DNA from 2 places in the Bartonella alsatica genome. Region 2 is predicted to be linked to the other one. Evidence: predicted binding sites of a transcription regulator. Region 2 holds the regulator's gene; the other holds the start of a gene.
The links. The regulator HrcA, encoded in region 2, represses chaperone genes, less so after heat shock. The targets are predictions, from matches to a motif close to GTTAGCACTCNCNNNNNGNGAGTGCTAAC.

Region 1: groES (co-chaperone GroES) is a predicted target of HrcA. The motif match lies at 6,150-6,178, and genes of this name have one in related genera.

The regions. Positions count from the first base shown of each region.
Region 1 covers NZ_CP058235.1:634,861-643,788, reverse strand. Annotated here, with positions in the region: gene HWV54_RS06980 (hypothetical protein) at 499-702, shown strand; gene HWV54_RS02670 (peroxiredoxin) at 1,078-1,602, opposite strand; gene HWV54_RS02665 (alpha-D-glucose phosphate-specific phosphoglucomutase) at 1,805-3,430, shown strand; gene fumC (class II fumarate hydratase) at 4,624-6,012, opposite strand; gene groES (co-chaperone GroES) at 6,226-6,522, shown strand; gene groL (chaperonin GroEL) at 6,601-8,244, shown strand.
Region 2 covers NZ_CP058235.1:1,013,249-1,022,176, forward strand. Annotated here, with positions in the region: gene HWV54_RS04175 (alpha/beta hydrolase) at 1-287, shown strand, start outside; gene HWV54_RS04180 (M48 family metallopeptidase) at 321-1,067, shown strand; gene dapE (succinyl-diaminopimelate desuccinylase) at 1,284-2,456, shown strand; gene hemW (radical SAM family heme chaperone HemW) at 2,557-3,756, opposite strand; gene HWV54_RS04195 (non-canonical purine NTP pyrophosphatase) at 3,753-4,403, opposite strand; gene hrcA (heat-inducible transcriptional repressor HrcA) at 4,716-5,786, shown strand; gene grpE (nucleotide exchange factor GrpE) at 5,910-6,572, shown strand; gene thpR (RNA 2',3'-cyclic phosphodiesterase) at 6,682-7,221, opposite strand; gene HWV54_RS04215 (HPr family phosphocarrier protein) at 7,871-8,167, opposite strand; gene HWV54_RS04220 (PTS sugar transporter subunit IIA) at 8,193-8,582, opposite strand; gene HWV54_RS04225 (HPr kinase/phosphatase C-terminal domain-containing protein) at 8,715-8,928, opposite strand, start outside.

The DNA of each region.
Region 1 (8,928 bases), 380 kb from region 2:
AATGGAGGGGAGCTAGCGCATTTTATTCTAGGAGACTTGTTTAAGTTTTCAAAAAAAATGGCACAACTTTAAATCAGACAATTCTTATAAAAAAATATTTTGGGTAAATTGTAAGATACTAAAATGTTTAATCACTTGATAATATTAACTTTTTATAAAAATTTTTTTAATGAAGAAATACAATAATCTAATAGAATTTTACCGTGTTATATGAAAAAATCTTTTTATTTTTGAAAAACCTAAGAATATTAGGAAATCATTTGAATTTCTTCTTTCAAATATCCTATTTGCAGTTCTTTTCCAAAACACGTTTTCAGGAGCGTTCGATAGTTGGTGTATGATTCTTGGGCTTTTATTTATTGGTGTGGAAACTTTTTTATTATGTTGTGGCAAGTATGTAAAATATCAGATGGTGATATGAATTTATGGTTTGGTCAGATAACAGTAGATCATAATATTCTAAATAACTTTTTAGCGTACGACTTTTTAACGGAATAATTGAGATATCTTGATTTTGAAACTTTTAAAGAGGGTATTAATGAGTTACAAAATAATAAAATTGTGGTGAAGGAAATAAAAAAAGATTGTTATTTTATAAACTCACACATTTTTGGACTTCCTAGATATGATGAATATTTTAAGCTAGATGAAGAAATAAATGAGGTATTTATGGCAGAACACTTAAGTGAATGTCTGCTTTAACAGTCATTTTTAATTTAAAAAGAAATCTTAATCTTTAGCGTAAATGATCACAGGAAAATAAAATTTAGAATAACAGGTTATCAAATTCTGCACCAAAATTAGTCCATTGAGAGGCTGGCATTGCTATATATATAAGACCTTTTTTAAGGTGGTATTACTTTTTAATATTTTCAATGAGGATGGATAAAAGTTGTCTTTTGGTTCGCTGGTGGGAGAAGGTGTGATGATGGATTAGTTACACGCTTTCGTAGTAAAAATATTCCGACAACAAGCGTTGCAATTTATAATTAAAATATAAACGGCACAAATTTACCTTTGCAAAGGAATTTGTGCCATCAAACTTGTATTTTGTAAATGCGTAAACTGAGTTTGAAATTAGCTTTGTAGGGCTTTTAAAATATTTTGTGGTGAAGAAACTTCATAAGGATCTGTTGTACAATTATCTGAAAAACCTGCTTCTTCAAACCATTGTTCAATCACACCATCGTTGATAACAGCAGCATAACGCCATGAGCGCATTCCAAATCCAACATTGTCTTTAGCAACAAGCATACCCATTTTGCGGGTGAATTCACCAGAACCATCAGGAATTAATTTTACGTTTTTAATATTTTGCGCTTTCCCCCAAGCATTCATAACAAAAGCATCATTGACGGAAAGACAATAGATTTCATCAATGCCAGCTTTTTTAAATTCATCGTAGAGTTTTTCAAAATCAGGAAGCTGAAAAGTTGAACAAGTAGGAGTAAAGGCTCCAGGAAGAGAAAAAAGAATAACCCGCTTTCCTTTAAAATATGTATTACTATTTACTTCTTGCCACCGGTAAGGATTATCTCCACCTATCGATTCATCGCGTACACGTGTATGGAAGGTGGTCGTGGGAACTGTTTTTCTCATCATAATCATGCTCCTGTATTTTTTATGGGAATTGCGCTTTAAAACAGTTTTGTCTTTAAAAAGCACATTTAAGAGGGCATCTTAAAAAAATCCTCTCTTTTTATTCAGTGTGCAAGTATTTCATTGTTCCGTCAAGTAGAATTAGTGGTCGACTTTGGTCAATATTCACCTTAAAATTAAGGAAATACTATAAAGGCATTTTTCGATGATAACGACAGTTTTGACCAAGGCTTTTGATGATCAAAAACCTGGAACATCTGGTTTGCGCAAAAAAGTGTCCGTTTTTCAACAGCCTCATTATGTTGAAAATTTTATACAATCTCTTTTTAACAGTATTGGATCTGTTGAGAAAAAATTGCTGATTCTTGGAGGGGATGGGCGCTATTTTAACCACTCACTTCTTCAAATTGTATTGAAAATGGCAGCAGCTCATGGTGTTGCTTGTGTGAAAGTAGGAAAAGGAGGAATTCTTTCTACACCGGCTGTTTCGCATCTTATTCGCAAATATCATGCTCATGGTGGTATTATTCTTTCAGCAAGTCACAATCCTGGTGGAGTAGAAGGGGATTGTGGCATCAAATACAACATTTCTAACGGCGGGCCTGCTCCCGATTCTTTATGTGAAGCCATTTTTGAAGTATCGCAACGTCTTTCTTTTTATAGAATTTTTGAGGCTCCAGATGTTAATTTAGCGAGGGAGGGTACAACCTATATAGGGTCGATGCGGGTTGATATCCTTGATCCTGTAACAGATTATGTAGCTTTGATGCAGGAGATTTTTGATTTTGATCAAATTGCCAAGGCGGTGCAAGAAGGTTTAACTTTGCGCTTTGATGCGATGCATGCTGTTACAGGGCCTTATGCACAGCAAATTTTTGAAAAATGTTTAGGATTTTCTGAAGGAACAGTGATTAATAGTGTTCCTTTACCAGATTTCGGAGGAAGGCATCCAGACCCTAATTTAGTGTATGCTAAGGGACTTTATAATTTTTTGATGTCAGAGCAAAGTCCTGATCTTGGGGCCGCATCTGATGGTGATGGAGATCGTAATCTCATTATTGGTCGGAAACAATATATCACGCCTTCTGATTCTTTGGCTATTATGGCTGAATATGCACATCTCATTAAAGGTTATCGTCAAGGAATTGTGGGGATTGCTCGTTCTATGCCAACAGCACGCGCTGTTGATCTGGTCGCTGAAAAAAAGGGGTTGAATTGTTTTGAAACACCAACGGGGTGGAAGTTTTTTGGAGCGCTTATGGATGCAGGAAAAGTAACTTTTTGTGGTGAAGAAAGCTTTGGAACGGGCTCTCACCATATCCGCGAAAAAGATGGTTTATGGGCTGTTTTATTTTGGTTAAATCTTTTAGCAGTTACAGGGAAAACTGTAGCACAAATCGTTCAACAGCATTGGTATACTTATGGACGTTTTTACTCTTTACGCCATGATTATGAAGAAGTAGATGCCTGTAAAGCTCACGCAATTGTGGAGCAGTTGCGTGCACATTTACCAGAGACAGGAACAGAAATTGCGGGACTTCGGGTTGAAAAAGCAGATGATTTTACCTATCATGATCCCGTTAATCAGACTGTTAGCACTAAACAAGGTATACGCGTTTTTTTCGAGAATGGAGCACGGCTTGTGGTGCGCTTATCGGGAACAGGAACGCTAGGAGCCACTTTACGGCTTTATTTTGAGCAGTATGAAGGTGATCCACGCAAGCACAATCTAGATCCGCAAAAAATTCTCCAACCTTTACAACAGGCGGCATTAGAATTGTTGGATATACAAAAGCAATTAGACCGTGAGCGCCCCAGTATTATCACATGAAAACATTATATTAAATTGCTTTTTAGGGGAATCATTATTTCTTTATGCCTGGGGTTAGTTTTGTTTATTATGATGGAAGAGCTTTCCTTCATTTTCCAGAAATTTTCTTTCACTTAAGCTTGTGCACGGATTTGATTTCAACAACTGAATGCCATTGGCAAAAAGAATTGTAGTACGAATGCTCCAATATTCTTAGTAGAGGATTTTATTTCAAGAAGGTTTGTATTTCATTGTTTATTACAGATAGATTATCTTTTGAGGATCAATAAGTCACTGTATATCCGTTTTTAGAAACTTCTGCTTTTACTGCTGTGGGGTGTAAAGTTGTGTCATTTTATGCATTATACGTAAGAATTTTTCTAGCCTTTGCAACAGCGTTCAGTAAGACATATATTTTTCAAGAATGCTTGTGAGTGATGCAAAGTGACAATTAATAGAAAGCTTTATCATTCTTCTTTCATTCGGTTTTACGCTTTTTAAAAGTAGCTCGAGCAATATTTAAAGATTGAGAATTGCATATTTCTTCACGTTTTTTTGCGTGTTTATTGAGCTGTTTAATGGGAGCATGTCCTTTATTGAAGAAAACAGTACACCATTATGTTTTTGTTGTATGCACTTTATTTGAAGAAATATCTTTTTTGTTCTAAAGATTTTTTATTACAATGGTTTGTTAAGGCAATGATGCAAGACACATTGGACGCTACTATTTTTATTTGTGTAAGGTATAAATTTTATTTGTGTAAGGTATAAACTATCACCATCATTTTGTTTTACAGCTCAAAATGTTGTGCCTGTCTTGTATTAAGATGATGGCATTTTACTTCTATCTTAAATGATTTTTATTGATTTTAAATACAAGGGTTTAACAAGGGTTTAAAATGAAAAAATATGCTTGTATTTAGGGTTCTTAAATTCAAAATGTAAAATAGTGATTTATCCATATCGTCAATGTGTTAAGTTTAAAAATAGAAAAAAATACTCTCTTATGGCTTTTTATGCACAACATAAAAGCTATCCGTGCCAATATGCCCAAAATCTGGAAATTTTCTTAGCTTTGCTAAAAGGTAGCGTTTAATAGAACTTTGCAAGAGATCATGCATAAATTGTTGAAGATGTAATGACAATCAGAGACCATTCACGATCCGATTGTCATTACAAAAAGGTTTATTTCAGAGAGTTTTACATTCTGTCGTTTATTGTGGAGCGATCATTTTTTTGGGGTCAACTAGACGGTCATAATCCTCCCCTGAAACGCCTGCTTTTAGTGCTTCAACACGCAAAGTTGTATCATTTTTATGCGCTGCTTTGGCAATTTCGGCGGCTTTTTCATAACCAATTTCTGGCGCTAGTGCTGTTACGAGCATGAGAGAGCGTTCCATGAGAGAGTGAATATGGATTCGATTGGCACGTAACCCTTGGATGCAATGCAGATCAAAAGAGCGCATGCAATCACCAAGAAGTGTAATCGATTGTAAAACATTATAGCCAATAACGGGTTTATAAACATTTAGTTCAAAATGCCCTTGGCTGGCGGCAAATGTTACACTGGTATGATTACCAAAGACTTGGCAGGCAACCATTGTCATTGCTTCGCATTGTGTAGGATTGACTTTGCCGGGCATGATAGAAGAGCCTGGTTCATTTTCGGGCAAGTTTAGTTCCCCTAAGCCTGAACGAGGACCTGATCCCAAGAAGCGGATGTCGTTGGCAATTTTAAACAGATCAGCGGCTAGAGCATTCAAACTTCCATGGAAATGTGCAAGGGCTCCATGATGGGCGAGGGCTTCAAATTTATTGCTGGCAGTCTTAAAGGTTATTCCTGTGAGGGTGCTGATTGTTTCGGCAAAGGCAACATCAAAACCTTTCGGTGCATTGAGACCTGTTCCAACGGCTGTTCCTCCTTGGGCAAGCATCTGGACATCGGTAAGAGCTGTTTTAATGCGGTGGCGGTTGGCTTCTAGTGCGGCGCGATAGCCTGAAAATTCTTGTGCTAAAGTTAAGGGTGTTGCATCTTGAGTATGGGTACGTCCGATTTTAATGATGTCAGCAAATTCTTCTTCTTTTTTTCGTAAAGTAGTAATAAGGGCGTCGAGAATGGGAAATAAGTGTTGGTGTGTTTGCAGTGTGGTGGCAATGTGAAGCGCTGTGGGAAAGGAGTCGTTTGATGATTGACTCATATTTACATGGTCATTGGGGTGAACCGGTGTTTTGCTTCCTAATTTTCCTCCCAAAAGCATGTTGGCATAATTGGCAATAACTTCATTCACGTTCATATTGCTTTGCGTGCCAGAGCCTGTTTGCCAAACAGAAAGGGGAAAGTGTGTATCGAATGCACCTGCGAGCACTTCGTCGGCTGCAGTAATGATTGCTTTCCCGATATTTTGCGAGAGCTTTCCTTTTTCCATATTCACAAGTGCTGCGGCCTTTTTGATAAGACTTAAAGCATAAATGATGGTGAGGGGTTGTTTTTCTATACCAATGTTAAAATTATGCAGTGAGCGTTCAGTTTGTGCGCCCCAATAACGGTCTTGCTGGACCGAAATCGTTCCAAAGCTATCCGTTTCCTGACGTGTTTCAACCATGATAAGCTCCTTTTATGTTCGCGGATTAATAAAAAGCTAGATAAAGCAAAATAGGAAAAAGAGGCAAGACTTTAAGATAAATTATTTTTTGAAGAATCCTTGACATTGAAGAAGGGTAATTTTATATCTTGAGCAATGCTAGCACTCCTAAACTAAGAGTGCTAGCAAGAACTTAAGATTAATTCAATTATATTAAGTTTAAGGATTTAAAACATGGCTAACATACAATTCCGCCCACTGCACGATCGTGTCGTTGTTCGTCGGGTTGAATCTGAAAATAAAACTGCTGGTGGGATTATCATTCCTGATACAGCAAAGGAAAAACCTCAAGAAGGTGAAGTTATTGCTATTGGCAATGGTGCTCTCGATGATAACGGAAAACGTGTGCCTTTAGAAGTAAAAACAGGAGACCGTATACTATTTGGAAAATGGTCTGGAACCGAAGTAAAGATTAATGGGGAAGACCTCTTAATCATGAAAGAATCTGACATTATGGGAATTCTAGGCTGATTTAGCCTTTTAATATTTCCGTTTTGTATTATTTGGCACTTTGTTCTTTGATTTAAGACAACTCCAAGGAGAATTTAAATGGCTGCTAAAGAAGTCAAATTTGGCCGTGAAGCGCGTGAGCGTTTGTTGCGCGGTGTTGATATCCTTGCTAACGCTGTAAAGGTAACACTCGGCCCTAAAGGTCGTAATGTGGTAATTGATAAATCATTTGGTGCGCCTCGCATCACAAAAGATGGTGTGTCCGTTGCAAAGGAAATCGAACTGGAAGATAAGTTCGAAAATATGGGTGCGCAAATGTTGCGCGAAGTTGCTTCCAAAACCAATGATATTGCTGGTGATGGAACAACCACTGCAACCGTTTTGGGACAGGCTATTGTACAAGAAGGTATAAAAGCTGTTGCTGCAGGCATGAACCCAATGGATCTTAAACGCGGAATTGATGCTGCTGTTGATGAAGTGGTGGCAAATCTCTTCAAAAAAGCAAAGAAAATTCAAACTTCAGCAGAAATTGCACAAGTAGGAACAATTTCCGCTAATGGTGCTGCTGAAATCGGCAAAATGATTGCTAACGCTATGGAAAAAGTTGGCAATGAAGGTGTCATTACTGTCGAAGAAGCAAAAACGGCTGAAACCGAATTAGAAGTCGTGGAAGGAATGCAGTTTGATCGTGGATATCTTTCACCTTACTTTGTCACGAATGCTGAGAAAATGGTGGCTGATCTCGATGATCCTTACATCCTCATTCATGAAAAGAAATTGTCTAATTTACAATCTTTGCTTCCTGTGCTTGAAGCTGTTGTTCAGTCCGGTAAACCACTTCTCATTATCGCAGAAGATGTAGAGGGCGAAGCTTTAGCAACGCTTGTTGTCAATAAGTTGCGCGGTGGTTTGAAAATTGCTGCTGTAAAAGCTCCAGGATTTGGTGATCGCCGTAAAGCTATGCTCGAGGATATTGCAATCTTAACCTCGGGGCAGGTTATTTCCGAAGATGTAGGCATTAAGCTTGAAAATGTCACTTTGGATATGCTTGGACGTGCTAAGAAAGTCAATATTTCTAAAGAAAATACCACGATTATTGATGGTGCTGGACAAAAAGCTGAGATTAATGCACGCGTAAATCAAATCAAGGCTCAGATTGAGGAAACCACTTCTGATTATGATCGTGAAAAATTGCAAGAAAGACTTGCTAAACTCGCTGGTGGTGTTGCTGTTATCCGTGTCGGTGGTGCTACAGAAGTGGAAGTGAAAGAAAAGAAAGACCGTGTTGATGATGCCTTGAATGCAACACGTGCTGCTGTAGAAGAAGGTATTGTTGCTGGTGGTGGGACGGCATTGTTGCGTGCAGCAAGTGCTTTGACCGTTAAAGGAAGCAATCCTGATCAAGAAGCTGGTATTAATATTGTTCGTCGTGCTCTACAAGCACCAGCACGTCAAATTGCTAGCAATGCCGGTGAAGAAGCAGCGATTATTGTTGGCAAAGTATTGGAAAATAAGGCAGATACGTTTGGTTACAACACCGCAACCGGTGAATTTGGTGATTTGATTGCTTTGGGAATTGTTGATCCTGTGAAAGTTGTGCGTTCTGCGCTCCAAAATGCTGCTTCAGTGGCTAGCCTTCTGATCACAACGGAAGCAATGGTTGCTGAAACTCCAAAGAAAGAAACTCCAATGCCTCCAATGCCTGGCGGTGGAATGGGTGGAATGGGCGGAATGGATTTCTAAGCTCCTTTCACTAAAGGTTAAGAAAAACGGGCCAAATAGGCCCGTTTTTTGTGTGCTCCTCTTTGTTTATTGCTGTTTTTTTTAATATTGGTTTTCTCTTTCCTTAGAATTTTTACTTCTTATCGCTTGTGTTAAGAGATATTGCTTTTCTTTCATGCAGTTTTTTACACAATAAGATTTCTACTAAGAGGAAATATTTTTTTACAAGTGGTTGCACTTTGAAAGTGTTTCGCTTTGGTAAATTCAACTATTTAATTTATAGTAATAATTTATTTTTACAACTTGAATAAAATTTTTAAGTATAAGAAACTTTTTTATTGTGAGAGCTCTCTCGTTTTAAGAGTAAAAAATGTTTGTTTATTTACATGTTACAAGTGAGAGGAGTGTAGGGAAAAAAGATTGTTTAAGATCTTAAGATGTGAATACCATATACTTCTTATGAGCTGTCTTTAAAAGCACGATGCAACATTGAGAGTTCGGAAATAGAATGATGATTCTGACTTGATTAAGTGTAAAGATGATGATGTCTCAATTGAATTTTGCATTATATTCTGCATTGGGGCTGAGGGGGTGATAAGATCAGAAAAAAGCGAGCTGTTTTCTGAAACAATAGACAATCTATTCGGTATTCGTGTTGCTCTATGACCGCCGAAAGGCATAATTTTTCTTGAATGGAAGAGGAGA
Region 2 (8,928 bases):
GTGATGATGAGCCGATGCCTTTTACAAAAGCGTTGATTGAAGATGGACGAGATAACTGCGTCATGAAGGGATGTATTGATGTTGGGTGTCCTATTCATATTTTACAAGGGATGGAAGATGAAGATATACCTTATCAGCATACATTGTCTTTACTTAATCATTTGCCTTTACATGATGTAACATTAACACTTGTTCGTGATGCAGATCATCGTTTTTCTCGTCCACAAGATTTGGAGTGCCTTGAAACGGTGCTGAAATTATTAATTGATCGAATTAATACAAGGTAAAGGCCAAATTTATTATTGATAAAGACATGATATATGATCGTTTATGAACAGCCTTTTATTTTCTCTGATCGCATTATTCCTCTACGTGTACGGGAACATAAACATGCGCGCCGTCTTACATTACGTATTGATAGGAGTGGTAAGGGGATTTGTATAACAACACCACCAGCGATAAATCTCTATTCGATTCAAGGTTTTATTGAAAAACACCGATCTTGGATTGAGGCACGTCTTGCTCACGTAAAAGTTTCTCATGAAAATTCTTATCTTCAAGAAGGTGTAACGATTTCTGTATTAGGTGTTCCACATACTATAAGACATAAAGCAGGACGCGGGATAACAGAGATCATTACACAGGATGTGGGGCAAGAGTCTCAAATTATCGTTTATGGTCAATTAGAATATTTACCAAGACGTGTTGCTGATATTTTAAAAAAACAGGCTGCGCTCACTATAACGCCATTGGTTGTATATTATGCGCATAAAGTAGAGCGTAAAGTGAAATCAATTTGCTATAAAGATACTAAAAGTCGCTGGGGTTCTTGTTCAATAGGAGGACGCCTTTCTTTTTCTTGGCGTCTTGTTATGGCGCCAAAAGAAATTGTTGAATATGTTGTTGTGCATGAGGTCGCCCATCTTGTTGAAATGAATCACGGACCAAAATTTTGGGCTCTTTGTGAAAAACTTTATCCCGCAAGTAAAATATATCGTGCTTGGTTAAAGGAAAATGGTCATACGCTGCAAATGATCAATTTTCACTCATATAAGTTAGAAATATGAAAAAAACCTGAAGAAGATAATCTTCGATGGAACTTTTTATTTAGCATTCCATTATGTGTGTACTTCGTCGCATGATGAGGAATTCATTGAAGCCTCAGCAATACTGTCTTCCCCTGCTTAGTTTGCTGAGTGTCTTCAATGTTTTTGCTTTATTTTTTGTGTAATTCAGCTTAATAATTTCTGATAATTCTTTCATTTTAGATTGGAAAAGCGCTTATGTCTGTTCTTACAGATCCTATTCAATTATTACAGGCGCTTATTCGTTGCCCTTCTGTAACACCTCATGAAGCGGGTGTCTTATCAAAATTGGAACAATTTCTAACAAAGATGGGGTTTTGTGTTGAGAGGCCTGTTTTTTCAGATAAAAATACAGAAAATGTTGAAAATCTTTATGCCAAGATAGGGAAAGAAGGTCCGCATCTTATGTTTGCAGGCCATACAGATGTTGTGCCACCAGGGGCATTGGAATATTGGACGTATCCTCCTTTTGAAGCTGTAATAGATCAGGGGAAATTATATGGGCGAGGGGCTGTAGATATGAAGGGCGGGATTGCTTGTTTTGTAGCGGCACTTGCTCGAGTTCTTGAAAAACAGTCTATTAAAGGTATGATAAGCTTTTTGATTACCGGTGATGAAGAAGGTCCTGCACTTAACGGTACTGTCAAACTTCTTAAATGGGCAGAACAAAAAGGTGAAAAATGGACCGCCGCTCTTGTAGGAGAACCAACAAGCGTAACAGCTGTTGGTGATGTGATCAAAATTGGTCGTCGGGGATCAATTTCTGGTATTCTTACCGTTAAAGGTCGTCAAGGTCATGTAGCGTTTCCTGAGCGAGCAGCCAATCCATTGCCTTTAGTAAGTAAGCTTATCCAGGCATTGACACAAGCTGCTTTAGATCAAGGCACAGAAAATTTTCAACCAAGTAATTTGGAATTAACAGCTATTGATACGGGTAACTCTGCAGTGAATGTTATTCCAGCGCAGGCAACAGTTCGTTTTAATATACGCTACAACGATCTTTGGACAAAAGAAACGCTTATGAGGGAAATTGAAGAACGACTAAGAACAGTGCAATCAAAAAACGATTCTTATCATTTGCCTTCCTATCAGCTTGAGTGGATTCCAAGTTTGGGGGATGTTTTTTTATCCCAAAATGATAAACTCATTAATACATTATCAAATGCTATTAAAAGTATAACAGGGAATATACCAGAATATTCAACTTCGGGGGGGACTTCGGATGCACGATTTATAAAGGATTATTGCCCAGTAGTTGAATTTGGATTACCAGGGCAGACAATGCACATGGTGGATGAGTGTGTGACTCTCGATGCAATGGAAACTCTCACGGCTATTTATGAGCGTTTCATTGTTGATTTTTTTGCATAAAATAAAAAGGAATTAATTTTTTTCAACAACATTTTTGCCACGAATTGAAAACTGTATTATGTCACAATTGACGTGATAATAGGTTAGAATTGTAGAGATTTTAGGTTGCTAATTGGCTAATGATGTGATCAAGAAGGATTCGTCCTTTATTGGTTGCTTTTAAGCGTTCGTTTCCTATCATTTCTACCAACCCTTGTTGTTGTAAATCGATAAGTTTTTCCATTGGTAGGCTTTTGGGGTTTAAGATTTTATAACGCGAAAGATCTAAACCTTCGCAAAGACGCAAACCCATGAGGAGCATTTCATTTGCTTGTTGTTCAGTGGTCAATTGTTCTGTTTCAATACAGCCATGTCCCAGAGTTTCTACCAATTCAAGCCAATGTTCGGGATATTTTTCATTTATTGTGACATAACGTTTACAGTTTTCAAGTTGAAAATCAGATTCTTTTGATGAAGCAGAGAAGGAATTTGGTGAGTGCTCAATAAAGCGACCATGGGCTCCTGGACCAAAGCCTGCATATTCATAATAACGCCAATAGAGAAGATTATGCGCTGATTCGGCACCGGGGATTGCATAATTTGAGATTTCATAGGCAGGAAATCCCTTTTGTGAAGTTATTTCTTGGGTAAGATGATATAGATCTGCTGCAAGTTCTGATGCGGGAAGGATAAGTCTTCCTGTGGTATGAAGCCGTTTAAAAGCGGTTCCTTCTTCTATAGTCAGTTGATAAAGAGAAAGGTGGTCTGTTGCCAAATCAAGAGCTTGAAAAAGTTCACATTTCCATTGTTCAAGGGTTTGTTCGGGACGAGCATAAATTAAATCAAAGGATAAACGTGGAAAAATCTCCCGCGCTAAAGTAATAGCGTGAAGAGCTTGTTTTACATCATGAAGCCGACCAAGTTGTCGCAATGCTTTGTCATTGAGAGCCTGTATGCCGAGAGATAAGCGATTAACACCTGCTGCTCGGTATTCACGAAAGCGTTGTACTTCCACGCTTGATGGGTTAGCTTCTAATGTGATTTCAACTTTATCATCGATTGTCCATTTTTTTGTAAGTGCTTGCAATAAGGCATCAACAGTCTGAGGCATCATAAGAGAGGGAGTTCCTCCGCCAATAAAAATACTGGTAATATGACGCGGTCCTATTTTATGGGACTGTGTTTCTATTTCACGTTCAAAGGCGGTTACAAAACGTGGTTGATCAACACCATGAACACGAACATGTGAATTAAAATCACAATAAGGACATTTTGCAGTGCAAAAGGGCCAGTGAATGTAAATACCAAAGAATTCATTCATGAGAGTGTCATGAGGTTTTGGGCTAAAAGTTTAAAGGCACGTGCGCGATGTGAGAGCGGGGGTGTTTTATCATTGAGTTTCCAGCCATGTTTTTGTTCCATTGACATTTCACCAAAGGTATTGGCATATCCATCTGGTAAAAAAATAGGATCGAAACCAAAACCTTTATCTCCACGTGGAGGCCAAATGAATGTACCTTCAACATTACCATGAAAATAATCTGCATGAGCATCAGGCCATGCAATGCATATGACTGATATAAAACGGCATTTTCGTTGGCTTTTTTTATGCGCTCCGATTTTTTGGAGTTCATCTTCTATTTTTTGCATAGCTTTTAAAAAATTACGTGAACCATCAGGTTGAAGAGCCCAATCAGCGGTATTAACGCCTGGTGCATTACCCAATGCGTCCACTTCCAAGCCTGAATCGTCAGAAAGGGCAGGAAGCCCTGTATTTTTTGCTGCTGAAAAAGCTTTAATATAAGCATTTTCTTCAAATGTTGTTCCCGTTTCTTTAGGTTCTGGCAATCCAAGCTCTTTTGCTGATTGTATAGTTAAACCGAAGGGAGAGATCAAAGTGATAATTTCGTGCAATTTACTGGTGTTGTGTGTAGCAATGACAAGTTTTTGGGTTGCTATACTTCTCATGTAAATTTCTCCAGAGGTAAAAAGAGAGGGGTACTATTTTTGTACTAAAAATCAGTTTAAACCTTATATAGACAAATTTTGCCAGATTTTACGGGATACATCTTTTTGCATGTTTATTAATATTCCACTTAAATGAAATCTTTTGTATTTTGTGATGGCAATAATTAAAAAGATATATAGACGATACCTTTTTTTGATGGTAGCATTTTTACTATAAATATATGATATACTTTTGCACTGCTTTAGACTATTTGACCAAACCTTGGCAAGACTTATATAAAAGAGGTGTTTTAAAGTAATGAAACAATTGTGATGAAGCACAAACCTATTGATGATGAACTAAAATATCTTGATGAGCGTTCGCGGGATATCTTTCGCCATATTGTAGAAGCTTATCTTAATGATGGTGAACCTGTAGGATCACGAAATCTTTCTAAGCTTTTGCGACAGACATTATCACCAGCAACGATTCGCAATGTTATGAGTGATCTTGAACATCTCGGTTTGATTTATGCACCTCATGTATCTGCAGGTCGTATGCCGACACAATCAGGGTTACGATTTTTTGTTGATGCGTTTATGGAAGCGGGTGATTTGCCAAACGAGGAGCGTGAGAGTATTGAAATGCAAGTCAAAGAAGCTGGCCACGCGCAATCAGTTGAGCATTTTCTCGTTCAAGCAAGCCGTGTTCTTTCAGATCTTTCACGTGGTGCAGGACTTGTTTTAGCAACGAAATATGAAGGGACGTTGAAGCATATTGAATTTGTACGCCTTGATAGGGAACACGCTCTTGCTGTTTTAGTAACTCAACAAGGTGAGGTTGAAAATCGTATTGTTCATTTACCGGAAGGGGTTACCCATGCACAATTGACAGAAGCAACGAATTTTCTTAATGCTCATATTCAGGGGCGTACATTGAGTGAAGCTAAAGAAGAAATTGTACGTTTATGTTCAGAAACACGAGCCGCGCTTGATCGTTTATCCCAACATCTTGTTGAAACGGGATTAGCTCTTTGGGGCGGAGAAGATGCTGATCATAAAATACACCTTATTGTTCGTGGGCGTAGCAATTTGCTTGAAGATGTGAAAGCAGAAGAAGATTTAGAGCGGTTACGGCATTTGTTTGATGACCTTGAAACGCGTGAAAGTATGGCACAGCTTCTCGACTTAACCGATGAAGGTTCGGGCGTTCGTATCTTTATTGGTTCAGAAAATAAGTTGTTTTCGCTTTCTGGCTCTTCTTTAGTGGTAGCACCTTATCGTGATTCAAAACAAAGAGTTATTGGTGCTTTAGGAGTTATTGGGCCTACACGGCTTAATTATGCAAGGATTGTGCCTATGGTTGATTATACAGCTCAACTTGTATCACAACTGTTGCGTTAAAATGACTAAAAAATTTATACTATAGATATTCGTTATATTAAGATTGTGTAAATACCCCCTTGATTTTTGTCTGTGAAATTTCGATATCGAGAATAACAAATCTTATGAAGGAATGGAATTTTTATGTCTAATGAAAAAAACAAATTTACTGACGCTTCATTTGAAAACTGTGATTTAAAAGATCCAGCTGATCGCGATGCACTTAAAAAAGCAGCTGATGAGTTTTTAAAAACGCGTGAAACAGAGACTCGCGCAGAGATTGAAGAGGAAAAAAATGAGTTTGTTGATCCGTTGGTTGCTTTGCAGGATGAAAATCAACAGCTAAAAGATCAACTTTTACGTCTTGCTGCAGACATGGAAAACCTTCGACGTCGTACTGCACGTGATGTGGCAGATGCGAAGGCTTATTCAATTGCTAATTTTGCACGTGATATGTTATCTGTTTCTGATAACCTCAATCGTGCTTTGGAGGCTATTCCGGAAGGGGCAAAGGAGAATGATGTTGGTTTAAAAACATTAGCTGAGGGTGTAGAAATGACTGAGCGTGCAATGATAGCAGCGTTAGAACGTCACGGAGTGCAGAAAATTCATCCAGAAGGACAAAAATTTGATCCTCACTTTCATCAAGCGATGTTTGAAATCCCGAATACCGATGTACCAGATAATACTGTTCAGCAAGTTGTTCAGGCAGGTTATGTTATTGGTGACCGTGTATTACGTCCAGCTATAGTAGGAGTAGCCAAGGGAGGGATGAAAGAGTCTACTGTTGAATCTGATCCAGTTTGATACATCTAGTAAAAATGCCCCCGCGCAAAAATATGATATCACACACAATTGTCCCATTTTTGTGAAGCATTTTATAAAAAAGAGCTCTAGACAGTAATAAAACACTCTTTTACTTTTGAAGTGACCAACTTCCTTTCAAAATATACGGAGCATCGCTTGAGGGGGATGGCGATAACAATAAAACGAAATGATCGACTTTGAAAGAAGGAAATGAAAAATTATTTTGAGAAGATATGTAAGAAGGAAGATCTTCCGGCTTAATATTGAGCAGTCGCGCAATAGTAATATGCGGAATAAACTGTTTTTCATCAGGTGTTAAGCTCAAGCTGTTCCGAATACATTGCATCTTTTCGTGTAAAAGATTGAGAGTTTCACAAGGTTCAATAAGAACAACAAGAGAATGTGGAGCGTTTTTTGAACCAAAGACTTCAAAACCCTTTGTTTTTAGCACAAAAGGAGGGATCTTTATTGTATCAAAGGCGCACATAAGTTCATCTGCTACTGAACTTTTAACTTCACCAAAAAAAGATAAAGTAACATGAAAATTTTGTGATTTGATCCACTGCGCGTTCGGTAAGCCCTTTTGCAGCGATATGAGTGTTTCAGTTGTTTTTTGAGGAATCTGAAGAGCACTAAATAAACGGCACATATTATCTCCTTAAAGTTGAAAAAATGCCATAGCAAATGCAATGGCAAATAATAAAGAAATGTACCAATAATAAGTTGATTATGTAGAAAAATAATGTCTAAAAAGTGTTATAATGAAGAGTTGAATTCATAAAGCTTTATTAAGCTTAAAAAAAAGAATGGTTATGTTGAAAACAAAAATCGTATTAATGTGTGTTTCATTGTAAAGATATGCAGTAAAGGGGAGATATTTGTGCTTTCATTTATAACACTACAAATCCAGCTATAAGATAAGGAAAGTTGATGGATTTGTAATTTTGGGATCATTTTTACATTTTTTAAAATAGCTTAAAAGTTAACATATCCAATAAAGAATGAATGTTTCTCTTTTTGTAAATATTTCAGCATACATGTTAAGTAGTATAACACCTAGAATACATAACAAACATTTAAATCGACCAAATGTAGTTTGAAACAAAAACAAAAATAAATCATTGTGCACAACACAACTGTCTAGCAAACATTTGCGCCTACGATAACTGTAACACAAATCCATAACGGATATGAATATTAGTACTTTTAAGAAGAAAGCAAGGAAGCGAATCAAAATAATAATGACGAGAGTTTTTGCTTATTTTAGGGATGATCATACCTTTTGAAGATAAGAAACTTTAATTCTCTTCTCCAAATTTATTATTTATGAGCTTTTCAAGAGCATCGAGAGCATCAGTTGCTTCTGGTCCCCAAACGCGAATAGTGAGGTTACAACCAGAGGAGGCTGCTAACATCATAAGTCCCATAATTGATGAACCGCCAACAATTTTCCCATCTTTTTCAACTTCAACAATTGCATTAAAATTATCAACAGTTTGAACAAATTTTGCAGAAGCACGTGCATGCAATCCACGTTTATTACAAATATTGAAATGACGACTTAGTTTAGATGGAAGAGGGTCTTTAAAAAGCATAAGTGATTAATTATCCGCTATAAAATTATACTGGTACATTAATATATTTACGTCCTGCTTCTTGCGCTATTCTTAAAGCTTCTGATAATGAAATATCAGGGCATTGGCGAATAGAGATCAGTTTAATGAGCATCGGAAGATTAACACCTGCAATCATTTCAACACGTCCTTTTTCAATAGCAGGAATAGCCATATTTGATGGTGTTCCACCAAACACGTCTGTTAGTATAATCACGCCATGGTTTGTATCTGTAGAGGAAACCGCAGCTATAATATCACCTCGGCGTTGATCTATGTCATCATCAGGGTAGACACATATTGTTGCGAACTTTTCTTGTGTTCCAACAACATGTTCTACTGCATGTAGAAATTCAATAGCCAACTCACCGTGCGTTACAAGCACGAGACCAATCATTTACACGAACTCCTGTTAACTAAAGATCCGACCATATTGGTGGGAAGCATATTTTACAAAGCTTTGTTCTTCTGCCAAGAAAAATTTGCAAAAAAAGGCAAAAATAATGATTTTTTTATATTTAGAAAAAAATTAAACTGATTTATGCCATATTTTTCTAAAAAAGAATGCTTCAATAGCCTGACAAATGGCTGTACAATCGGCTTCATGAAGGCTAGGAAGTTTTAAAAGAGGGATATGTAGATCTGCAAATTGGAAAGTTTGATTTGTGGAAAAGCGTTCATATTCAGGGCCGAGAAGAATGACACAATCGATAGCCGTTTGCTTTTCAAATTCTATCATATAA